Accumulibacter sp.: one gene and its partner. Each later gene encodes a partner of the first gene's protein in a complex. Links are inferred from orthologs where the notes say so. Each region holds a gene or a part of one and is shown on either strand. Other genes may lie near its edges. The genes, in order: pmbA and tldD.

The links.
Region 2: the proteins of pmbA (region 1) and tldD are in contact, whole or in part, in a solved structure (PDB 5NJ9), measured with the Escherichia coli proteins. The link is inferred for Accumulibacter sp. from one-to-one orthologs.

The regions. Positions count from the first base shown.
Region 1 is NZ_JAZKUG010000001.1:1,005,179-1,017,271, reverse strand. The notes cover bases 5,361-8,167. They hold pmbA (metalloprotease PmbA), read left to right. Parts: upstream 5,361-5,980; coding sequence 5,981-7,354; downstream 7,355-8,167. Other genes in these bases: V5B60_RS04420 (TRAP transporter substrate-binding protein), read left to right, coding at 7,477-8,167; yjgA (ribosome biogenesis factor YjgA), read right to left, coding at 5,361-5,886. Also shown: lpxC (UDP-3-O-acyl-N-acetylglucosamine deacetylase), read left to right, coding at 37-966; V5B60_RS04460 (hypothetical protein), read left to right, coding at 971-1,159; V5B60_RS04455 (DciA family protein), read right to left, coding at 1,146-1,580; V5B60_RS04450 (dihydrofolate reductase), read right to left, coding at 1,669-2,199; V5B60_RS04445 (thymidylate synthase), read right to left, coding at 2,209-3,030; V5B60_RS04440 (hypothetical protein), read left to right, coding at 3,199-4,731; mog (molybdopterin adenylyltransferase), read right to left, coding at 4,713-5,342; more of yjgA, read right to left, coding at 5,329-5,360; more of V5B60_RS04420, read left to right, coding at 8,168-8,556; V5B60_RS04415 (TRAP transporter large permease), read right to left, coding at 8,694-10,193; V5B60_RS04410 (TRAP transporter small permease subunit), read right to left, coding at 10,193-10,780; V5B60_RS04405 (V-type ATP synthase subunit K), read right to left, coding at 11,091-11,561; V5B60_RS04400 (V-type ATP synthase subunit I), read right to left, coding at 11,638-12,093.
Region 2 is NZ_JAZKUG010000001.1:684,662-696,834, reverse strand. Bases 3,647-6,533 are described here. They hold tldD (metalloprotease TldD), read left to right. Parts: upstream 3,647-4,309; coding sequence 4,310-5,758; downstream 5,759-6,533. Other genes in these bases: V5B60_RS03145 (mechanosensitive ion channel family protein), read left to right, coding at 5,861-6,533; V5B60_RS03155 (carbon-nitrogen hydrolase family protein), read left to right, coding at 3,647-4,270. Also shown: V5B60_RS03160 (YhdP family protein), read left to right, coding at 1-3,393; more of V5B60_RS03155, read left to right, coding at 3,425-3,646; more of V5B60_RS03145, read left to right, coding at 6,534-7,525; V5B60_RS03140 (fused MFS/spermidine synthase), read left to right, coding at 7,522-9,537; V5B60_RS03135 (NADPH-dependent 2,4-dienoyl-CoA reductase), read left to right, coding at 9,923-11,947; V5B60_RS03130 (TetR/AcrR family transcriptional regulator), read left to right, coding at 11,953-12,173. UniProt on the Escherichia coli protein: Metalloprotease involved in CcdA degradation. Suppresses the inhibitory activity of the carbon storage regulator (CsrA).

The DNA of each region.
Region 1 (12,093 bases):
GCTAGAATCAGCCGATTCCCTCCTTTTTTCAGACACATGTTGAAGCAGCGAACGCTCAAGGCTGTCGTCAGCGCGGCTGGCGTCGGCCTCCATTCCGGCGTCAAGGTGAACATGAGCCTGCGTCCGGCGGCGCCGGGAACCGGCATCGTCTTTCGCCGGATCGATCTCGATCCGCCTGTCGACCTGCCGGCATCGGCATTGCTCGTCACGGACACCCGCATGTGCTCGTGCGTCGAGCGCGATGGCGCCAAGGTCGGGACGATCGAACACCTCATGTCCGCCTTCGCCGGACTCGGGGTCGACAACGCCTTCGTCGACGTCGATGCCGCCGAACTGCCGATCCTCGACGGTTCTGCTTCGCCCTTCGTCTTCCTCATCCAGTCGGTTGGCATCGAGGAACAGCCGGCGGCCAAGCGATTCATTCGCATCAAGACGCCCGTCGAGGTGCGCGAGGACGATCCGGCCGGCGCGAAGTGGGCCCGGCTCGATCCTCACGACGGCTTTCGGCTGTCTTTCTCGATCGGCTTCAACCACCCGGCGATCGATCGCACGGGGCAGCACGTGACGATTGATTTTGCCGACCATTCCTATGTGCGCGAAGTGGCGCGGGCGCGGACCTTCGGTTTCATGCAGGAGGTCGAGTGGCTGCACGAGAACGGTCTGGCGCAGGGCGGTGGGCTCGACAACGCCGTCGTCCTCGACGAGTATCGCGTGCTCAACGCCGACGGCTTGCGTTACGACGACGAGTTCGTCAAGCACAAGGTGCTCGACGCGATCGGTGACCTGTACCTGCTTGGCCACCCGTTGCTGGCCGCCTTCAGCGCGCACAAGTCGGGACACGCCCTGAACAACCTGCTGGCGCGCAGGCTGTTGGCCAGCCCCGAGGCGTGGGAGTTCGTCAGCTTCGAGAACGGTGACCTGGCGCCGCAGGCCGTGGCCCGCTGGCTGGAATCGCCGGCTTTCTGAGCGGATGTGGCTGCTCCGCCTGCTCGCCGTCCTGACGGTGCTGGCAGTGGCCGCGGGGGCCGTGCTCTTCGTCTTCACCCGCGACAGGCGCTATCTGACTTTCTCCTGGCGGCTCTTTCGCTACTCGTTGCTCGTCGCGCTGCTGGTCTTTGCGCTGATGATCATCGAGCGGGTCGCCGTCATTCCTGTCTAGCCGACCGCGCCAGCAGGCGCTCGACGGCCTGGCGCAGCGGCGACGCGGGGAGTGACTCGCGCAGGGCAGTCAGGCGCTCGCGACTGCCGGCGGTGAGCGGCCTGGATTGCGGCGTTGCCGTCGGGATGCGCGTCAGCGGCGCATGGACCCGGATCTGCAGGCCGCGACAGTCGATGCCCCGTCGCGTGACTTCGTCTGCCAGCGTTGGCGCGAGCTGTCGCAGTTTCGCCGCGACAGCCCCGTTGTGCGCGTGTATGACCAGGATGCCCGACTTGAAATTCGCCAGGTTGCTCGCCTGCACGAGGTGCGCCGGCGCGACACGCCGGAAGACGTCGTCCAGCCGGCGCAACAGTTGCGCGTGCGCCAGGACCTTTGCCGCGCCATCTGGTGCGCCGAGAAAGCGGTGCAGGGTTTCGGCCATCTGCCGCGGCCCTCACGAAGGACGATGGCCGCATGCTATCCGCTTGCCGAGCCCTTGGCAATCAGCTCTGCCAACCACCAATCCCCGGTCAAGAGGCCGCTGGTACCGAGAGCTGCCGCTGCGCCCGTTCGTAGATGACGAAGTCGAAATCGGGCACGGTGCCACCCTTGCTGCCCGGCGAAGAACCGACGCGGCGTGAAACCTCCCGCCATTGCCCTGCCGGCAGTTCGGGAAAGAATGCGTCGCCGCTGGCTTCGGCGGCGACCTCGGTCAGGTACAGACGGTCCGCCAGCGGCAGCGTCTGACGATACATCTCGGCACCGCCGATGACGAACACCTCGCCGGCGGCACCGGCGATCTGCAGCGCTTCCTCGATCGAGCTTGCGCGGCTGGCGCCGGGCGGCCGGTAGCCCGGATTCCGGCTGACGACGATGTTGTGCCTGCCGGGCAGTGGACGAAAGGCATCCGGCAGCGATTCCCAGGTCTTCCGGCCCATGATCACCGGTTTGCCGCCGGTCGTCGCGCGGAAATGGCGCAGGTCTTCGGGCAGGCGCCAGAGCAACTGCTGGTCCCTGCCGATCGCCCGGTTTCGTGCCACGACGGCGATCAACGAGATCATCGCCGGCACCTAGACGGCAACCGCCCCCGCAATGTGCGGATGCGGATCGTAGCCCGCGAGCTCGAAATCCTCGAAGCGGAAGGCGAACAGGTCTCCGACTGCCGGGTTCAGCCGAATCCGCGGCAGGCCGCGTGGTTCACGGGTCAGCTGCAGCCGCGCCTGATCGAAATGGTTGCTGTAAAGGTGGGCATCGCCAAAGGTGTGCACGAATTCGCCCGCACGGTAGCCGCAGACCTGTGCCAGCATCAGTGTCAGGAGGGCGTAGGAGGCGATGTTGAAGGGAACGCCAAGAAAGATGTCGGCGCTGCGCTGGTACAACTGGCAGGACAATCGGGATCGTTGGTCCCGGTCGTCGGCCGGCGCGGGTGCGACGTACAGCTGAAACAGGGCGTGGCAGGGCGGCAGCGCCATGCGCTCGACGTCGCCCGGGTTCCACGCCGTAACCAGATGGCGGCGTGAGTCGGGATGGTGCCTGAGTCCATCGACCAGTTGCGCCATCTGGTCGATCTGTCTGCCGTCTGCCGTCTGCCAATGACGCCATTGATGGCCGTACACCGGCCCGAGATCACCGTTCGCGTCGGCCCATTCGTCCCAGATACGGACCCCGTTGTCCCGCAGGTAGCGGATGTTCGTCTCCCCGCGCAGAAACCACAACAGCTCATGCACGATCGAGCGCAGATGAAGCCGTTTTGTCGTCAGCAAGGGGAAGCCGTCGTCGAGCGCGAAGCGCATCTGCCAGCCGAACACCGACCGCGTACCGGTGCCCGTACGGTCCCCCTTCGCGCAGCCCTTGTCCAGCACGTGCTGCATCAGGTCCAGATACTGCCTCATCCCTTGCCCCAGCCGATGTCCCGTGCCCAATTGTAAGCCATGCTGGGGTGACGGCCTGCCCCAAGCCCCAGTAATGTTGCCGACCGACATGGCTGCGACCTCGCTCCTGCTCGCATGCATTACAATTGCTCTTCCAACTTGGCGACCCGTGACGAGGCCGGCTCACCGATGATTCTCAACCTGTTCCCGCAGCGTCCCGACCATCCGCTGGCTGATGGCAAGGAGTTGAAGCGGATCGTCGCCGAGCTGTTGGTCGCCCGGCCCGCCAACGCCGTCGAGGAGGTGACGACCTGGTTCGAGTCGCTCAAGCATGCCCGCAACTTCCGCGTCGATCGCTACTTCGATGTCCTGCGCCAGCTCGATGAGGCCGCCCAGCCGCATCTGCGTCGTCTGGGGCGGGACTACGTGCAGTCGCCACACCTCTCTCCGGCCGAGCGAGGCCGCATCTGGACGCGCTGCCACGTTTTCTGCGTCGAAGTCGCAGCGAGTTACGCGCTGTGTCTGTCGCGCGCACGGCTGGAACCGCGCAGCAAGGGCAGCGATGCACTCAAGGCGTCACTTCCCCTGATCGAGGCGCGCCTGCTCGCGGCGCGTCGCTGTCAGCTGAAGTGGCTCGCGTTCCGCTACGCCGCCGCCGGTGCGGAAGTCTGGCAGGCGCTGGGCGCGAGCTATCTGGCAGCCGAGCAAGGTGGCTACGCGCAGAAGTCGCTGCAGCTCTATCCGGCACAGCACGGTCTGACCAGCGCCCAGCAGCAGTACATCCATGCCCTGGTCTTCTGCTCGTCGTCGATGGACGGCCTGTTGCCGGAGCAGATCGAGCTTGCCGACCGCCTGATCGCCCACTTCCTCTCCTCTTTCGTCCTCTTGCCGACGCCGCGTGCGGACAGTGTCTATTGGATCGACGCCGCCACTGGCGAGCCGCCCACCCGACTGGGCCGGCGACCGGGCATGATCCGCCCCAGCCTGCGCTATCTCTCCCCCGTGCCGGCATTGGCTGGACTCAACGAGTTGATCCATCGCCTGGAACATGGTGAGTTGCCGACGGACCTCAATCTCGGCGGCGAGTACCCGCCGAAGACGGTCCTCGCCGTGATGCGCCACCTGCGACCCTACTGGGCGCTGCAGCCACCGCAGCGGCAGCACCGACGGCACGCCATCAGGACGCAGATGACGGTGTTCGAGGGCTTCGAGCAGTGCTACATGGTCTTCGCCGGGGCCACCCTGCAGCTGCAGGAGGATCCGGCGCGGCAACAATGGCTGGTCGACGACATCAGCCTCGGTGGTTTCCGCGCGCTGCTCGACCGCTCGTCCGAGGGCCGCGTGCGCCTGGGAGCCCTGCTCTGCATGCGGGCCGAAGGGAGCGACAACTGGCTTCTCGGTGTCGTCAGGCGGCTGGGCTCATTGCCTGATGGTGCCGCCACCGTCGGCGTGCAGGTGCTGTCGAGGCGGGCAAGAAGCGTCGACCTGCGGCCGCGGCGCAGCGGCTTCGCCGCCGCCGTGGCCATCCCCGGCATCCATCTTGGCGATGAACATGGCGTTGCCGACGTGCTGCGCGTCCTCCTGCCGCTTGGCGGCTTCCAGGTTCGCGACAACCTCGACCTCAGCCTCGATGGCCGCCCCAGTGTGCTGGTGCCGCTGGAGGTCGAGGAGAGCGGCGGTGATTTCGAGATCGCCCGCTTCCGTCAGGAGCCTGCCGGCTGAGAAGCCGCGGCGCCATCGCCGGGCTGCGACCGCGCCGCCGATTTTGGCCGAAAGGCCTTGACGACCTCCTGTCGCGTCTCGATGCGAGGACCGCCAAGGAGGTCGATGCAGTAGGGAATGGCAGCGAAGATGCCGTTGACCTGGACGCTGCCATCTGCTGCCCGGAGTCCCTCGAGCGTCTCGCGGATGGCTTTCGGTTGTCCGGGCAGGTTGACGATCAGGGCCTGACGACGAATCACCGCCACCTGGCGCGACAGGATCGCCGTCGGCACGAAGTGCAGGCTGATGCGCCGCATCTCCTCGCCAAAGCCCGGCATCAGCCTGTCGGCCACGGCCAGCGTCGCCTCTGGAGTCAGGTCACGGGCGGCCGGTCCCGTGCCGCCGGTGGTCAGGACGAGATGACAGCCGAGTTGGTCGACGAGGTCGATCAGCGTCTGCTCGATCGTCGCGCGATCATCGGCAATCAGGCGCGTTTCGCTTCGCCAGGCGCTGCTGATCGCAAGCCGCAACCACTCTTCGAGCGCTGGCAGCCCCTGATCCGGATAGACCCCCTGTGCGGCGCGATCGCTGATCGACACCAGGCCGACCAGCAACTGTTCATTCCCGCTCATCGTCCGCCCCCCCCTCTGCCGTTGCCGTTTTCCCATCGATCTCGCGCAGCAGCCGGAACAGCGCACGATGGCTGCGTGGCGGTCTGCCCTGCTCCTGCTCGGCGAGGGCTGCCCGCCGCAGCGAGCGCAACTGCTGCAGGTCGACCGACGGCGAGCGGCTGGCGATCGTGAACAGAAGCCTCTCATCGGCGAGCAGCTCGCTGCGCAGGCGCTCGATCCGGTGCAGCGTCGCCGTCTCGTCGGCGGAGTCGCCGCGCACTGCCGCGAGGACGGCACGAATCGGCTGTGGGTCGACGGCCCGCATCAGGCGGCCAATGTACTGCACCTGGCGGCGGCGCGCGTCGTCGTGACGCGCCATGCCGCGTGCCTGCGCGACGGCCAGCCGCAGATCCTCGGGCAGTTCGACCTGGCGCAGGCGGTCAGCGGGCAGTGCGACGAGCTCCTCGCCCAGTTCCTGCAGTTCCAGCATCGCGCGCTTGCGCCTCGTCTTCGACTCCGGTTGCGGATCTTCGTGTCTGTCTGCGGTTGTGCTATGGCTGCTCATCGTCACCGGGCGTTGGTTGTGGTCGACCGCCGGCTGGCCGGGCGGCTGCCACCGGAACTGCTATGATAGCGGCTTTCGTCCCACGGCAGACCTCATGTCCCGTCCACACGCGCCCGCCAGCAGCGAATCACGTTTCAGCCACAGCCTCGATACGTTGCGCGAACTGGCGAGCGACGTCCTCGCGCACGCCGGCCGGCAGGGAGCGAGCGCTTGCGAGGTCGATGTGTCGACCGGCTTTGGGCAGTCGGTGACGGTGCGCTGCGGTGAGGTGGAGACCATCGAGTACAACCGCGACAAAGGCGTCTCCGTTTCGGTCTACCTCGGCCAGCGCAAGGGGCATGCCAACACCTCCGACTTCTCGCCCAAGGCGGTTCGTGAAACCGTCGAGGCGGCGCTGAACATCGCCCGCTTCACCGCCGAGGACCCCTGCGCCGGTCTCGCCGATGCCGCGCTGCTGGCGACCGATGCCGACCGCCAGCCGGACCTCGACCTCTATCATCCGTGGATGCTTTCGGTCGATGATGCCGTCGCGATCGCTCGTCGCTGTGAGCAGGCCGCCTTCGCCGTCAGCCCCGAGATCAGCAATTCCGAGGGCGCCACGGTTTCGCTCCAGGAGGGGCAGTTCGTTGCCGCCAACAGCCTCGGTTTCATCGCCGGCTACCCGAGTTCGCGCCACTACCTGTCCTGCTCATTGATTGCCGGGACGAACGATGGCATGCAGCGCGACGACTGGTATGAGGTCGCACGCGACCCGCTGGCGCTTGCTTCAGCCGAGGCGATCGGCGAGCGCGCGGCGCAACGCACTCTGTCGCGTCTCGGAGCACGCAAGATCCGGACCTGCAAGGTGCCGGTCCTGTTCGAGGCACCCCTGGCGGCATCGCTGATCGGCAACTTCGTGCACGCCGCGAGCGGCGGCAGCCTCTATCGCCGCACCTCGTTCCTCATCGACAGCCTGGGCAAGCGTGTCTTCTCGCGCAGGCTGCACATCAGCGAGCGGCCACACCTGCCACGTGCGCTTGCCAGCAGCCCTTTCGACAACGATGGCGTCGCCACCCGTGACCGTGAAGTCGTCGAAGGCGGACGCCTGCAGGGCTATTTCCTCAGCGCCTACAGTGCCCGCAAGCTGGGAATGCAGACCACCGGCAATGCTGGTGGCTGTCACAACCTGATCGTCCGCCCGGGCAAACGCGATCTGCCGGGGCTGCTGCGCAAGATGGGGCGCGGATTGCTGGTTACCGAGCTGCTTGGCCAGGGCGTCAACTACGTGACCGGGGACTATTCGCGCGGTGCTGCCGGCTACTGGGTGGATGGTGGTGTCATTGCGCACCCGGTGGAAGGGATCACCATCGCCGGCAACCTGCGCGACATGTTCCGGAACATCGCGGCGGTGGGCACGGACGTCGTCGTTCGCGGCTCGAAGCGGGTCGGCTCGATCCTGATCGAGCAGATGAAGGTGGCGGGTGACTGATCTGCCACGCCGATCAAGGCATTGCCGCTGCCTGCAGCAGCAATGCCTTGCTGCAAGCGCGGCTGCTTTGGCTATAATCGCCGTGCAATTCCCTGACAACAATGCTGAGAGGAGACCAAGTCGTGGAAAGACGTTCGTTCTTGAAGAATGCCGGTGCCGGCCTGGCCGCCGGCACCATGGCCATGCCGGCGATCGCCCAGAATGCGCCGACGATCAAGTGGCGGTTGGCCTCGAGCTTCCCGAAGAGCCTCGACACCATCTATGGTGGTGCCGAAGTCATGGCCAAGCGGGTTGCCGAAGCGACTGGCGGCAAGTTCCAGATCCAGGTTTTCGCCGGCGGCGAGATCGTTCCCGGTCCGGCCGTCTTCGATGCGGTCAAGGACGGCACCGTCGAAATGGGGCATACCGTCTCTTATTACTTCTTCGGCAAGGACCCGACCTACGCGCTGGAGACTGCGGTTCCCTTCGGCATGACCAATCGCATGATGGACGCCTGGATGCGCCACGGCAACGGCGGCAAGCTGCTTGGCGAGTTCTTCGCCAAGTCGAACATCATGACCATTCCCTGCGGCAACACGACGACCCAGATGGGCGGCTGGTATCGCAAGGAAATCAAGACCGTGGCTGACCTCAACGGGCTGAAGATCCGCATCGGCGGCTTCGCCGGCGCAGTCCTCAGCAAGCTCGGTGCCGTACCGCAGCAGATCCCGGGTGGCGACATCTATCCGGCGCTCGAGAAGGGGACGATCGACGCGGCCGAGTGGATCGGCCCGTACGATGACCAGAAACTCGGCTTCAACAAGGTCGCCAAGTTCTACTACTACCCGGGATGGTGGGAGGGTGGTCCGCAGGTGACGGCCTATGTCGGCCTGAAGAAGTGGGCCGAGTTGCCGAAGGAATACCAGACCATCCTGCAGATCGCCTGCGCCGACGCGCACGTGGACATGGTCGCCAAGTACGACGCCAGGAACCCGACGGCGCTCAAGCAGCTCGTCGGCTCGGGAACGGTGTTGAAGCAGTTCCCGAAGGAAGTCATGGACGCCTGCTACAAGGCCGCGATGGAGCTCTACGCCGAGACATCGGCAAAGAATGCCGAATTCAAGAAGGTGTACGACGACTACAAGAAGTTCATGGACGATCAGATCCTCTGGATGCGGGTCGCCGAGGGCTCGTACACCAACTACATTTTCAGCAAGCGCTAGGAGTCTTTCGCGCGCCGCGGTCGTTGCTTGCCCGCTGCGCGCAGACCGACCGCACAGGAAGGGGAGCGGGGCTGTCGCCCGGCTCCCCTTTTCTTGGTGCTGGTGGGTGAGCGCTGCGCTTGCCGGTCGACGCTGGACTACTTCGCCTGATCCTGCTTCATCGCATCTCGGATTGCCTTGCTGGCGGCATCCTCCGCACCGGGAGCCGGGTCCTTCGGCGCTTCGAGCCCGGGCGGGGTGGCCGGTGCACCGTAGTCAGAGGTTGGCACTTCGATCTGCACCGAATCGAGATCGACCTTGGCGTCCTGGTCGAGGCCGAAGGTCACCAGTTGCGGGAAGAAGATCAGGATGCTGACCATGATGATCTGGATGCAGACGAAGGGGATTGCCCCCCAGTAGATATCGGTCGTCTTGACCGCGGCCGGCGCCACCGAACGCAGGTAGAAGAGTGCGAAGCCGAAGGGCGGGTGCATGAACGAAGTCTGCATGTTCACCGCCAGCAGCACGCCGAACCAGATCAGGTCGATTCCCAGCGCCTGCGCCACCGGCCCGAGCAGCGGCACGACGATGAACGAGAGCTCGAAGAAGTCGAGGAAGAAGGCGAGCAGGAAGACGAGCACGTTGACCACGATCAGGAAACCGACTTCGCCGCCGGGCAGCCCGGTCAGCAGGTGTTCGACCCAGCGGTGGCCATCGACGCCATAGAAGGTCAGCGAGAACACGCGTGCGCCGACGAGGATGAAGACGACGAAGGTCGTCAGCTTGGCGGTCGTTTCCATCGCCTGCCGCAGCAGGCTCCAGCTCAGGCGCCGGCGCGCGAGTGCCAGGATCAGGGCGCCCGTCGCTCCCATCGCGCCGCCTTCGGTCGGCGTGGCGATGCCGAGGAAGATCGTTCCGAGGACGAGAAAGATCAGGAACAGCGGCGGCAGCAGCGTCGTGACCGCGCGCATCAGCAACCGGGCGCCGTGCAGTGTGCGCGCCTCGGCGGGGAGCGCCGGTGCCCAGCGCGGCTTGAAGATGGCGACCAGGATGACGTAACCGACGTAGAAGGCGGTCAGCGTCAGGCCCGGCAGGAAGGCGCCCTTGTACATGTCGCCGACCGACTTGCCGAGCTGGTCGGCCATGATGATCAGCACCAGCGACGGCGGGATGATCTGTGCCAGTGTTCCGGAGGCGGCGATGACGCCGGTCGCCAGCCTGGTGTCGTAGCCGTAGCGCAGCATGATCGGCAGCGAGATCAGCCCCATCGAGATCACTGAAGCGGCGACGACGCCGGTCGTCGCCGCCAGCAGCGCGCCGACGAAGATCACCGCGAAGGCGAGGCCACCCCGCAGTGGCCCAAAAAGCTGGCCGATGGTGTCCAGCAGGTCCTCGGCCATTCCCGAGCGCTCGAGGATCAGTCCCATGAAGGTGAAGAAGGGGATCGCCAGCAGCGTGTCGTTGTTCATGATGCCGAAGATGCGATCCGGCAGCGCCTGGAACAGCTGCGGTCCGAGCAGCCCGAGCTCGATGCCGATCAGGCCGAAGACGATGCCGTTGGCCGCCAGGGCAAAAGCGACCGGGAAACCGACGAGGAGGAAGACGACCATCGAGGCAAAGATGATCGGCGCCATGTTGGCGATCAGGAAGTCGGTCATCAAATCTCTCCCTTCTGCGCCTTGATCGCCAGTGCCAGTTCCTCTTCGGGTGTCGGCTTGTGCCCCTTCTCGGTGGTGTCGGGGCAGAGACCCTGCAGGAAGCCGACGCGCTTGATGAGTTCCGAGATTCCCTGCAGGACCAGCAGGAAGAAGCCGATCGGCACCAGTAGGCGCACCGGCCACACGGTCAGGCCGCCGGCGTTGCTCGACTGCTCGTTGCTGTGCAGCGCGAGGAGGAAGATCGGCCACGACATGTACATGATGGCGATCGCCATCGGCAGCAGGAAGAAGATGATGCCGAAGATGTCGATCCAGGCCTGGCCGCGGCGGCTCAGCCGGCCGGCGATCAGGTCGATGCGCACATGCTCGTTGCGCAGCAGCGTGTAGCCGGCGCCGAGCAGGAAGATCGCCGAGAACAGGTACCACTGGATTTCGAGGAAGGCGTTCGAGCTGTAGTTCCAGATGTAGCGCATGATCGCGTTGCCGGCGGCGATCAGCGTGACGATCAGGACGAGCCAGATCAAGGCCTTGCCGACGCGCTCGGTGAGCCCGTCGATCAGCTGCGAGAGTTTGAGCAAACCATTCACGCGACATCCCTCCATGGACGACAGAACATGCTTCTCCTCCTCGACCCGATTGCCTGCGCTTCGCCTCGTAACGGGCGAATCATCGGGCCATGCCGTCAGACACGAACTCGCTGTCACGGAAGCCGTAAGCAGCGTCAGCGATTATGGCACATCTGCGATGCGTGGGAGAGCGCTTTGACGCCTCCCACGCAATCCTCGGTCGGATGGTCAAACCGATTAATAATCAGCAAGATGAGCCATTTCGGCGATGCCCCGGCGACTTTCCGCCGGTACGCGCTGCCTCTGCTCGCGACGATTTCGTCGCAATCCGTCAGGCGCCGCCGGCAAGACGGAACGCGGGCGGAATGAACACGAGAACCAGGATGGCCAGCGTTTCGATGATGCCCAGGGTCATCAGGTAGTTGCCGAAGCCCTTGCCGGTTTCAGCCATGGCATCGGCCGCCGCGGCGCCGATTACTCCCTGGTACCAGGCGGAGACACCCATGCCGAGACCACCGAAGATCCCGGCGCCAAGCATGCCGCCCCAGTTGATCGCCTGATGTGCAGCCAGCGAGGCATCGAGTGCGGTATTGATCCAGCCCATCAGAATCATGCCGTAGATCGTCTGCGACATCGGCGCCCCGATGAAGGCGAAGAGCACGAAAGGAGCTGCCTTGTCCTGCGCATAGCACTTCTTCCAGGCGCCGACAGCGGCCGGCCCGGCCGCGCCGACGCCCAGGGAGGAACCGGCTGCAGCCAAGCCGACGGCTGCAGCCGCTCCCAGACGCCCGAGGCTGACCATCACATCTGTATCCAACTCAATCTCCTTTCTGTCAGGTGTTTGCCAATCGTGGTCGCGAACGACCGCAACGTGCCGTTCAAGCGGACGTTGCCCGCATGCGCTGCCACGGTCGGTAGGGAAAACCGCTCCACTGCAGCCCGAGATGACTGGCGAATTCGAGCGTATTCAGGCGGATGCCGTGAACCATCACGCCCATCACCGCGAGGACGATGTTCACCGTGTGCGCGACGAACAACAGCAGCGCAGCGAGCAGCCCGCTCAGCCAGCCGTCGAACATCGGTGCGAGCATGATGTTGAAGGTGGATGCGATGGCAAAGCTGGCGGTGCCGACGGCGTAGAGCCGGATGTACGAAATCACGTCCACGAAGCTGCCGACCAGGTTCAGTGGCAGCATGACGTGGTTGAACCATTCGTCCCTGAGGTTCCGGCGCGGTGTCATGAAAAGCACGATGAGCACGACGCCCGCGCCGAACACCCAGGTCATGATCGATGGAAACGGCAGGTTGAGTACCACCGAACGGGCGCTGAAGAA
Region 2 (12,173 bases), 320 kb from region 1 along the record:
ACGGTGCTCTGGGAGGACGCCAGACCCGGCGCCCCGCCACTGGTACTGGAAGACGTCAACCTGGCGCTCGACAATGACGGCCGCCACCACCGCTTCGGATTGACCGCGCTGCCGCCTGCCGAGCTGGCGTCGGCGATCGACCTGCGCGGCGACTTCCGCGGCAGGGACCTGGAGAACGCCGCCAGCTGGAAAGGGGAGGCCTTCGTCCAGGTCGACTACGTCGATCTCGCTGCCTGGCGGGCATGGATCGACTATCCTTTCGCGCTGCCGCATGGTCGTGGCGCGATACGCGCGTGGGCAGGCTTTGCCGAGGGGGCGCTGCAGAACCTCACAGCCGACCTGTCGCTCGCCAGCGTCAACCTACGGTTGGCCAGGAACCTGCCGGAACTGGCTCTGGATCGGCTCTCCGGGCGTGTCGCGGCACATTTCCTGGCCGCGGGCATGCGCCTTGACGGACGTCGCGTCGAACTCCTCGCCCAGTCGCCGGCGCCAGCGGTGGCTGCCGATGCCGCCGCAGCGGGACCGCCGGAGCAGGCAGGCGGACTGCGCATCGAGCCGACCGATTTCCACCTCGAATGGCAGCAGGAGAAGGCGCCGAGCGCTTCGCTGCGCGGCAGTGCGACGGCGACAGCGGTGGACCTCGGCGTCCTTGGCGGACTGGCCGCCTACCTGCCGCTCGACCCGCAGTCGCGCCGCCTGCTCGACGACTTCGCGCCGCGCGGCCGCATTGGCGACCTGCACGCCAGCTGGCGCGGCAGCTCCGAGGAGCTGCAGGCCTATTCGCTGCAGGCTTCGTTCGCCGACCTCGCGTTGCGACCGGTGCGGCAGTTCCCCGGCGCCAGTGGCCTGTCGGGCTCGCTCGACGCCAGCGAGAAGGGCGGTGCCGTGCAACTGCGCTCGCGGCAGGTGCGTGTCGAGCTGCCGCAGGTCTTTCCCGAGTCGGCGATCGCCCTCGACACGCTGCACGCGCAGGCGAAGTGGAAGGTCAGCCAGGGTCGGCTCGAGGCCGAGCTGTCACGTGCCGAGTTCGCCGGCGCCGACGCGGCCGGTTCGGCGCAGGGAACTTACCGCAGCAGTCCGGACGGGCCGGGCAGCATCGACCTGACGGCTGCGCTGACGCGTGCCGAAGCGACCGCGGTCTGGCGCTACCTGCCGGCGGCGATCAACGTCGATGCCCGCCACTGGGTGCGCGACGCGCTGCTGGCGGGAACCGCCAGCGAAGCCCGGCTGATCCTCAAGGGCGATCTGGCGCACTTCCCCTTTCTCGACCGCAAACAGGGACAGTTCCTCGTCACCGTCAAGGCGCAGGATGTCGTCCTCGACTACGGTACCGGCTGGCCGCCGATCACGAGCATCGATGCCGACCTGCGTTTCGAGGGCAACGGCATGGTGGTGCAGGCGCGCCACGGCACGATTCTCGGTGCGACGCTGGCGCAGACGCGGGCCGAGATCCCGGATTTCGACGCACCGGTGAGCACGCTAAAGCTCAAGGGCCACGTCGCCGGGCCAACCGCCGAGTTCCTCAAGTTCATCGACCAGAGTCCGGTGGCAGCGCAGATCGACCACTTCACCGAGAAGATGAGTGCACGCGGAGCAGGCCGGCTGGAAATCGGTCTGGTCATTCCGCTCGAGGAGGCGCGGCTCGGCGATTCGAAGATCGACGGCACCTATACGTTCCAGGCCAACGAGGTCGTCGTCGACCCTGTGCTGCCGCCGTTGCAGCAGGTGAAGGGCAACCTGCAGTTCTCGGAACGGGACCTGCGTGTCCCCGGGATCAACGCGACGCTTTTCGGCGGCCCGCTGCGCATCACCGGGGGCACCGAGTCCGGCAGGGTGCGGGTGCTGGCAAGCGGCTCGCTGCTGGTCGACGATCTGCGCCGGCACATCGGCTCGCCCGTACTCGCCGCTTTCGCCGGCGGCACCGCCTATCGCGCCGAGATCCGGTTGCGCAAGCGCGATGTCGACGTCCTGGTGGACAGTGATCTGCTTGGCGTCAGCTCGACCCTGCCGGCGCCGCTTGGCAAGTCTGCCAGCGAAGCGATGCCCCTGCATTTCGAGAACGGACTGCTGCCGGCGGCCGCTGGCGGCCAGGCCATCGTCCGCGATCAGGTCCGTGCCACCCTCGGCGACGTGCTCAGCGTGCAGCTGGTCCGCCGCAGGAAAGACAGCGAGGCACAGATCGAGCGCGGCATGATCGCGATCGGCCGGCCGGCCGCGGCGCTGCCCGAGCGCGGGCTCAATGTCGGCATCAGCGCGCGCAGCCTCGATCTGGACGCCTGGCAGAGCCTTCTCGGCGGTGGCCGGAAGAGCGCTGAGGTCGCCGCGACCGGCTTCCCGGTCGCCGTCGATGTCAGGGCTGACGAACTCGTCGTCATTGGTCAGACCTACACCGGCGTCGGTGTTGGCATCACCGGCATCACGACGCGCTGGCGCGGCAATGTCGAGTCGGAGCAGGCGATCGGCAGCTTCCAGTGGGACGGCAGCGGTGCCGGCAGGTTGAAGGCGCATTTCAGCAAGTGGCGGCGTCCCGACAGGGTGCGCAGCGATACCACCAGCCGCGAGCCGCTCAAGGAACTGCCGGCGCTCGACGTCATCGTCGATGATTTCACCATCGGGCAGAAGCGCTTCGGACGCCTCGAGGTGCAGGCGCACAACGACGGCGGCATCTGGCGCCTGGACCGCATCGATCTGCGCAACCCGTATGGCAGCCTGGCGGGCAGTGGGCAGTGGCAGCTCACTGCAGGGAACCGGACGCAGCTCGATTTCGCCCTCGAGAGCGGCGATGTCGGGCGTCTGCTCGACCGCCTCGGCTACGGTGGCACGATACGCGGCGGCAAGGCGGCGATGAAAGGCCGCATCGGCTGGACCGGCGCGCCGACCGAGCTGGACCATGCAACCCTCGCTGGCGACATCCAGGTCGAGGCAAGCCACGGCCAATTCCTCAAGGTCGATCCCGGCGTCGGCAAGTTGCTCGGGCTGATCAGCCTGCAGGGGCTGCCGCGACGCTTCACCTTCGATTTCGGCGATATCTTCAGCGAGGGTTTCGCGTTCGACGGCATCACCGGCAGCATCGCGGTCAAGAGCGGCGTCATGCACACCGATCGGCTGCAGATCAGCGGCCCAGCGGCGCGCGTCGTCCTCAGCGGCGACGCTGACCTGAAAAATGAGACGCAGCGCCTCGAAGTCAGCGTCCAGCCCGATCTCGGCAGCAGTGCGGCGCTCGGCGTGGCGGTGATCAACCCGCTGGCCGGCGTCGCGACGCTGCTCGCCGACAAGATCCTGCAGGGGCCATTGAGCAAGGCCTTCAGTTTCGACTACCTGGTCACCGGCAGGTGGGACGACCCCAAGGTGGAGCGCCTGTCGCGGCCGCCGGCGGTCGCGACGACGCCGTGACCGAAACCAACTCAGCCGAGTGGAGCCCACCATGAAGCCACACCCCGACGAGCGGCTGCCGGCAGCGCCAGCCACCGGCGTCCTCCGCGTCGCCGCCCTGCAGATGGTGTCGACGCCACGCGTCGACGAGAATCTGCGCACCGCCGCGGCGCTGATCAGTGAAGCCGTTGCACAGGGCGCCGAACTGCTCGCGCTGCCGGAATACTTTGCCATCATGGGAATGACCGATGGCGACAAGTTGCAGTTGCGGGAGGCCGATGGACATGGCCCGATCCAGGATTTTCTTGCCGCCAGTGCGCGCGAACACGCGGTCTGGCTGATTGGCGGCTCGCTGCCGCTGCTTGCGGGCAGTCCCGACAAGGTGCTCAACTCCACGCTGGTCTACGATCCGCAGGGGCGGCGTGCCGCCCGCTACGACAAGATTCACCTCTTCGGCTTCCAGCAGGGCAGCGAGCGTTACGACGAGAGCACGACCATCGAGGCTGGCCGCCAGCCGGCAGCCTTCGTCACGCCTTTCGGCCGCGTCGGTCTGTCGATCTGTTACGACCTGCGCTTTCCGGAGCTTTATCGCGCCATCGGTGTCACAGATTTGCTCGTCGTGCCAGCGGCCTTCACCGAGACGACCGGCCGTGCCCACTGGGAGATCCTCCTGCGCGCGCGGGCGATCGAGAACCAGTGCTACGTGCTGGCGGTTGCCCAGGGTGGCCGGCACGAGAACGGCCGCGAAACGCACGGCAACAGCATGCTCATCGACCCCTGGGGGACGATCCTCGATCGCAAGCAGAAAGGACCCGGCATCGTCATCGGCGACCTCGCAAGAAGTCGCCTGGATGAGGTCCGAGCCAGCCTGCCGGCACTCGCGCACCGTGTCATGTAGACGTCGGCGGCAGAAAACCGCAGCAAACAGGGAAACCGAATGACCAACAGAGCCCAGACCCTTCTCGCGCAGGCACGCAAGACCCTGCTCACGCCCTATGGCCTCGATGTCGCCGACCTGACGCCGGTGTTCGGCAGGATCATGGCGCACCAGGTCGATTATGCCGATCTCTACTTCCAGTACAGCCGTTCCGAAGCCTGGAGCCTTGAAGAGGGCATCGTCAAGAGCGGCAGCTTCAGCATCGACGAAGGCGTTGGCGTGCGTGCCTTGGCCGGCGAGAAGACCGCTTTCGCCTATTCGGACGACATCAGCAGACCGGCGCTCGACGCCGCCGCCGCCGCCGTGCGGGCGATTGCCGGCGCCGGGCAGGAACGGCGCGTGCCGGCGCTGAAGAGGAGCACGGCGCACCGCCTCTACCTGCCGAACGATCCGCTGGCTTCACTCGATGCGGGCAGCAAGGTCAGTCTGCTGGAGCGGCTCGAAGCGCTGGCGCGTGCTGCCGACCCGCGGGTGACGCAGGTCATGGCGCACCTCGCCGGCGAGTACGAGGTGGTCCTGGTCGCCGGCAGCGATGGCCGCCTGGCAGCCGACGTGCGGCCCCTGGTGCGGGTCTCGCTGACGGTCATCGTCGAACAGGGCGGAAAGCGTGAACAGGGGTCGGCCGGCGGCGGTGGACGCACCGACTACGGCTTCTTCACCGATGCGGTGCTGCAGGACTACGCGCGCGAAGCCGTACACCAGGCCGTCACCAACTTGGCGGCGCGACCGGCGCCGGCCGGGACGATGACCGTCGTCCTTGGTGCCGGCTGGCCCGGCATCCTCCTGCACGAAGCCGTTGGCCACGGACTCGAGGGCGACTTCAACCGCAAGGGCAGCTCGACCTTCGCCGGTCGCATCGGTAGCCGCGTCGCCGCCAGCGGCGTGACGGTCATCGACGACGGCACGATCGCCGGCCGGCGCGGTTCGCTGAACATCGACGACGAAGGCAATCCGACGCAGCGGACGGTGCTGATCGAGGACGGCATCCTGCGGGGCTACATGCAGGACAGCCTCAACGCGCGCCTGATGGGCGTCGCGCCGACTGGCAACGGTCGCCGCGAATCCTTCGCCCACCTGCCGCTGCCGCGCATGACCAACACCACGATGCTCAACGGCGAGTCCACTCCGGAAGAGATCATCCGCTCGGTGAAGAAAGGAATCTACGCGGTCAATTTCGGCGGCGGACAGGTCGACATTACCAATGGCAAGTTCGTCTTCTCGATGTCCGAGGCCTACCTGATCGAAGACGGCCGCGTGACCACGCCGGTCAAGGGGGCGACCCTGATCGGCAGCGGCCCTGAGGCGATGACGCAGGTGTCGATGATCGGCAACGACATGCGCCTCGATCCGGGCGTCGGCACCTGCGGCAAGGAGGGACAGAGCGTGCCAGTCGGTGTCGGCCAGCCGACCCTGCGCATCGACGGCCTGACGGTCGGCGGCACCGCCTGATCATTGGCCGGTCGCGATCGGCGCTCGCGGCAAAGCCATGCTGCCGGGCAGGGGCTATAATCGCAGCCCAGTCCAGACCGTCACCCACCTGCCGTCATGATCATGAAGCCGTTCTGCTGCCGGCTGTCCGCCGGCTTCGCCCTCTTCGGGCTCCTCGCCAGCCTGTTCCTTGCCAGCCTGCCGGCGGCCGCCGCCGCTGCCGGCGAGGCGCGTCCGGCAGAGGCGACGCTGCACTACCATTTCCGGCCGATCGTCACCCTCCGCGCGACCTTGGTCGGCGCCAGCCCGGAGTATCGCGTGCGCCGCGCCCTCGCGCGCATCGATGCCCTGCCGGCGGCGCAGATGCAGCAACCGATCGAACTGACGCCGTTCTCCATCGACAGTCGGCGGGGAATCAGCCTGCACATCGGTGAATCGGTGCTCTTCGGCATCGTCGACGGCGACCTCGACCCCGAGGAGAAGATTTCGCTCGAGGCGGCTGCCCGCCGCAGCGCCGACGAACTCCACACGGCCCTGCTGGCGGTCAGCGAGCAGCGCCGGCCGATGGTACTGGTCAAGGGGATTGGCCTGTCGCTGGCGGCGACCGCCATCGCCCTGCTGCTGCTGTGGCTGATTCGCCGCACCACCGCGTTCATCGTCCGTCACTTCGAAAAGGTCATCGACGCGCATCCCGAGTCCAGCGGCTTCCGCTGGGCGCGGCATGGCTGGGCGCTGGTGCAGCGGATCGCGCAGCTGCTGATGGGCTTTCTCTGGCTGAGCGTCGCCTACCTCTGGCTGACCTTCGTCCTCGCGCGCTTCCCGTTGACCGAACCGCTTGGCGACCGCCTGACCGGCTTCCTGTTCGGCCTGTTGGAAACCATCGGCATCGGCTTTATCGAAGCCGTACCGGCGCTGACCACCGCCCTCGTCATCCTCTTCCTGACCAAGGCCTTCAACGACGCCCTCGGCAACTTCTTCAAGGCGGCAAGGGCCGGGCGCGTGCATGTGCACGGTCTGCACCCGGAGACCGTCAACGCTACCCACCGCATCTGCACCATCATCGTCTGGGGCCTCGGCATCGCCGTTGCCTATCCGTTCATCCCGATGTCCGACAGCGATGCCTTCAAGGGACTGTCGGTGATGTTCGGCTTCATGTTGACGCTCGGCTCGGCCGGCATCGTCAACCAGTTGATGAGCGGTCTCGTGCTTGTCTACTCGCGCGCGCTGTCGGTCGGCGACTTCGTCGACCTCGGTGAAACCGTCGGCGTCGTCAGCGAGGTCGGCGCGCTGTCGACCAAGATCATCAACATGCGCAACGAGGAAGTGACGATTCCCAACGCCGTGCTCGTGGGCAATCCGATCAAGAACTACTCGCGCCTGGCCGGCGCGCGCGGGACGCTGGTGTCGACCAAGGTGACGATCGGCTATGACACCCCGTGGCGGCAGGTGCACGCGCTGCTCATCGCCGCGGCCGAGCAGACGCCGGGCCTGCGCGCGTTGCCGAAGCCCTTCGTCTATCAGCGCGGACTCGGCGATTGGTACGTCGAATACGAACTCTTCGCGCACATGGACAAGCCGCTCGAGCGGGTACCGGTGCTCTCCGCACTGCACGCGAACATCCAGGATCAGTTCAACAGCTACGGCGTGCAGATCATGTCGCCGCATTTCGTCATGCAGCCGGCGAGCAACGTCGTCGTCCCGCGCGAGAGCTGGCATGCGGCACCGGCGGCAGCGGAGGCTGCAGGGCCGGCGACGGAAACGGCGCCGCAGCCGGGAACACCGGCATGATCAGCTTTGCGGTTACCGTCTTCCTCTCCGCCTTCCTGCTTTTCCAGATCCAGCCGATCATCGCCAAGATGATCCTGCCCTGGTTCGGTGGCTCGTCGTCCGTGTGGAGCACCTGCCTCGTCTTCTTCCAAGCTGCGCTGCTGCTCGGCTACCTCTATGTTCACCTGCTCCACGAGTGGCTGTCGCCACGCCGTCAGGTCATCGTGCACGGCGTGCTGCTGTTGCTCAGTCTGGCGACGCTGCCGGTGGTCGCCAACCCGGCCTGGAAGGACGTCGCCTTTGCCAGCCCGACGTGGAACGTCCTCGCCGTCCTCGCGACGACGGTCGGCATGCCCTACCTGCTGCTGTCCACCACCGGGCCGCTGATGCAGGCGTGGTATGCGCGCTCGTTCAACAGCATGATGCCGTACCGGCTTTATGCGCTGTCGAACCTGGCGTCGATGCTCGCGCTGCTCTCCTACCCAGTGCTCGTCGAGCCCTTCTTCGTCGTCGTGCAGCAGGCACATGCCTGGTCGGTTGGCTACGTCTTCTTCGTCGTCGCCTGTCTGGCCAGCGCCTGGCAGTCGTGGAAGGGTGTCTCGAGCGAACTCGAGCGCCGCCCGGCCAGTTCGGAGCCAGTCCCGCGGCCGCCGCTGCGCGAGTGCCTGCTGTGGATCGGCCTGGCGATGACCGCCTCGATCCTCCTCCTCGCGCTGACCCGCCACCTGACGCAGGACGTCGCGCCGGTCCCCTTCCTCTGGGTGCTGCCGCTGAGCATCTACCTGCTGAGCTTCATTCTCTGCTTCGATGCGCCGCGCTACTATCATCGTCGGGGCTTCCTGATCGCGCTGCCGATCGCCTTCATTGCCCTCGATCAGGTTCTCGCCGAAGTCGGCATGCCGGTGCCGTTGCTGGTCAGCCTGCTTTGCGGCGCTCTCTTCGTTTTCTGCATGGTCTGTCATGGCGAGCTGGTGCGGCGGCGACCGCCGGTGCGTCACCTGACGCTGTTCTACCTGATGCTGTCGATCGGCGGCGCGCTCGGCGGCAGTCTGGTCGGTCTGCTCGCGCCGGCGCTGTTCAACGCCTACTTCGAGCTGCCCATCGGCCTCTTTCTCTGTGCCGTGCTGGTGATCATCGTCCTCTGGCCGCAAGCCAGGCCGATCTGGCGCTGGCTGTTGCTCGCGGCCCTCGCCGTGTATGGCTGCCGGCTGGTGGGGCTATCGGTCGATTATGTCGAGGATTACCGGCGCGTGATGCGCAACTTCTACGGCCAGCTGCGGATTTCCGACGTCAGCGAGGAAGATCTCGGCATCAAGCGCAAGCTCCTGCACGGACGCATCAACCACGGCGAGCAGTTCATCGCCACCGAGCACAGTCGGCGGCCAACCGCTTATTACTGCGAGCGTTCGGGAATCGGCCAGGCTCTGCTCAGCCTGCCGACCGAGCGGCCACGCAGGATCGGCGTCGTCGGCCTCGGTGCCGGTACCCTCGCGACCTACGGCCGCGAGGGCGACGAGATGCGGCTGTACGAGATCGACGACCAGGTCCTCGAGCTTGCGCGCAGCGAGTTCAGCTACCTGGCGGCAAGCCGGGCGCGCATCGTGCCGGTGCTCGGCGACGGGCGCCTGATGCTCGAGGGCGAAGCACCACAGGCCTTCGACCTGCTCGCCATCGACGCCTTCTCCGGCGACTCGATCCCGGCGCACCTGCTGACGCTCGAAGCGATGCAGTCCTACCTGCGGCACATGAAGGGCGACGGCATCCTCGCCGTGCACATCACCAACCGCTACCTCGACCTGCAGCCGGTGGTCGCTGCCGCCGCCGCGAAGCTCGGGCTGAGCGTCCTCGTCGTCGATCTCGAACCGGCTGACGGCGACGTCTTCTGTCGCCGTTCTCTGTGGGCGCTGCTCGTCCGACCCGAGCGCGCGGCGAGCCTGCAGGCGGCGATCACCAGTGCCCGGCCGCTGTCGCCGCGGCCCGGTTTCGCGGCGTGGACGGACGGTTTCTCGAATCTGCTCGGGATTCTGAAGTGAGGCGGTGCCAGCGGATGGCCGGCGGCGGGTGATCAGGCCGCTGAACTTGTGATGCCGGGAATCCTGCGCAGGTCCTGGCGAACACCATTGATCCGGCCACCGGCGAGCGATGTCTGAAACCGGTGCGAGTTCGATTGTTCGGTGCGGGTGAAGACGAGGCCGTGTCGCTGCCGCGATACCTGCAGGACGCCTGCCTGGCCCGCCTCCGCCACAGCCACCCTGCCGCCGTGGCCCCGGCTTCGCCGTCTCCGGGCGGCTTCCCGTCGCGGCCGCAGCAGCCACGCACTTGCACCCCGCAAGCCGATCGTCGATAATCGAACAAGCGCCTGCTTGCCCAAACTTTGATCGCCCAGCCCTCGACTACCTGTCCCAGGAGATTCCCTGCATGCACCATTACGCCTATCCCCATCTGCTCGCCCCGCTCGACCTCGGTTTCACGACGCTGAGGAATCGCGTCCTGATGGGTTCGATGCACACTGGTCTCGAAGAGGCGCCGCAAGGTTTCCGCCGTCTCGCCGCGTTCTATGCCGAGCGCGCGCGCGGCGGCGTCGGCCTGATCGTCACCGGCGGCATAGCGCCCAACCAGGAAGGGGTCGTGATGCCCGGCGCGGCGGCGCTGGAGAACGAGGCACAGGTGGTCAAACACCGCCTGGTCACCGACGCGGTGCATGCGGCCGGCGGCAAGATCGCCATGCAGATCCTGCACACCGGCCGCTACGCCTACCATCGCGGCGCGGTTGCGCCGTCGCCGTCGCAGGCGCCGATCTCGCCGATTCGCCCGCGTGAGCTGAGCGCCGAGGACATCGAGCGGACACTCGACGATTACGCCCGCTGCGCCGGGCTGGCCCAGGCGGCCGGTTATGACGGGGTCGAGGTGATGGGCTCGGAAGGCTACCTGATCAACCAGTTCATCGCCCGCCAGACCAACTTCCGCGAGGATGGCTGGGGCGGCAGCTTCGAGAACCGCATCCGCTTTGCCCTCGAAACGGTGCGCCGGGTGCGGGCAACGACCGGGCCGAATTTCATCATCATCTTTCGCCTGTCGATGCTCGACCTCGTCGAGGGTGGCAGCACCTGGGACGAGATCGTCGCACTCGCCAAAGCGGTCGAGGAGGCCGGCGCAAGCATCATCAATACGGGCATCGGCTGGCACGAGGCGCGCATCCCGACGATCGCGACGATGGTGCCGCGCGCTGCCTTCGTCTGGGTGACGAAGCGGCTGATGGGGCAGGTGGGCATCCCGTTGGTGACCACCAACCGCATCAATGCGCCAGAGGTGGCGGAGGAGGTGATCGCTTCCGGTTGTGCCGACATGGTGTCGATGGCACGCCCCTTCCTGGCCGATGCCGAGTTCGTCAACAAGGCGGCGGCCGGCCGTGCCGACGAGATCAACACCTGCATCGCCTGCAACCAGGCCTGTCTCGACGAGATCTTCGAGGGTCGGCTGACCTACTGCCTGGTGAATCCGCGGGCGTGCCGCGAGACCGAGCTGGTGATCGCGCCGGCGCCGGCGCCGAAACGGATCGCCGTCGTCGGTGCCGGACCGGCCGGCATGGCCTGCGCGCTCACCGCCGCCGAGCGTGGCCACTGGGTGACGCTGTTCGACGCGGCGCCGGAAATCGGCGGCCAGTTCAATCTCGCCCGCCGCATTCCCGGCAAGGAGGAGTTCGCCGAGACGCTGCGCTATTTCGGTCGCCGCCTCGAAAGAGTCGGCGTCTCGCTGCAGCTCGGCAGGGAGTGCACCGCCGCCGAGCTGGCGGATGCCGGCTTCGAACATGTCGTGCTGGCGACCGGCGTCGTGCCGCGGCGGCCCGACCTGCCGGGGATCGAACACGAGAAGGTGATTTCCTACATCGACCTGATCGAGGGCTATCGCGTTGCCGGCGAGCGTGTGGCGATCATCGGCGCGGGTGGCATCGGCTTCGATGTGGCCGAGTTCCTGACGCATGTCGAGGACGATCGCGATGAACTCGAGCGCTTCCAGAGCGAGTGGGGAATCGACGCCGATTTCGCCAATCCGGGTGGCCTCAAGGCACCCACCGGCGACCGTGGCCGGCGCCAGGTCTGGCTGTTGCAGCGCAAGGCGGCAAAGGTCGGCGATGGTCTGGCCAAGACGACCGGCTGGATTCGCCGCACCCTGCTCAAGAAGCGCGGTGTGCAGATGCTCGCGGGGGTCAGCTACGAGCGCATCGACGACGCTGGACTGCACATCGTCGTCGATGGCCAGCGGCAGTGCCTGCCGGTCGACCATGTCGTCGTCTGCGCCGGCCAGGAACCGCGGCGCGAACTGGAGGAGGGGTTGCGTGCCGCCGCCGTACCGGTGTCGCTGATCGGTGGCGCCGACGTTGCCAACGAGCTCGACGCCAAGCGTGCGATCGACCAGGGCACCCGCCTGGCGGCGACGCTCTGAGCTGGATGCCGGTCGGGCACCGAAGGGCGCGTGCGGCGCCCGAGATCAACCGCCGCGACGACCTGCTGCGCGCCGCGGCGCGCCTGTTCGTCGAGAAGGGCTTTGCCGCGACGACGACGCGCGACATCGCGCAGGCAGTCGGCATGCGCTCGGGCAGTCCGTTCTATCACTTCCGCAGCAAGCAGGATCTCCTCAAGGCGGCGATGATCGAAGGGCTGGAAGCGGG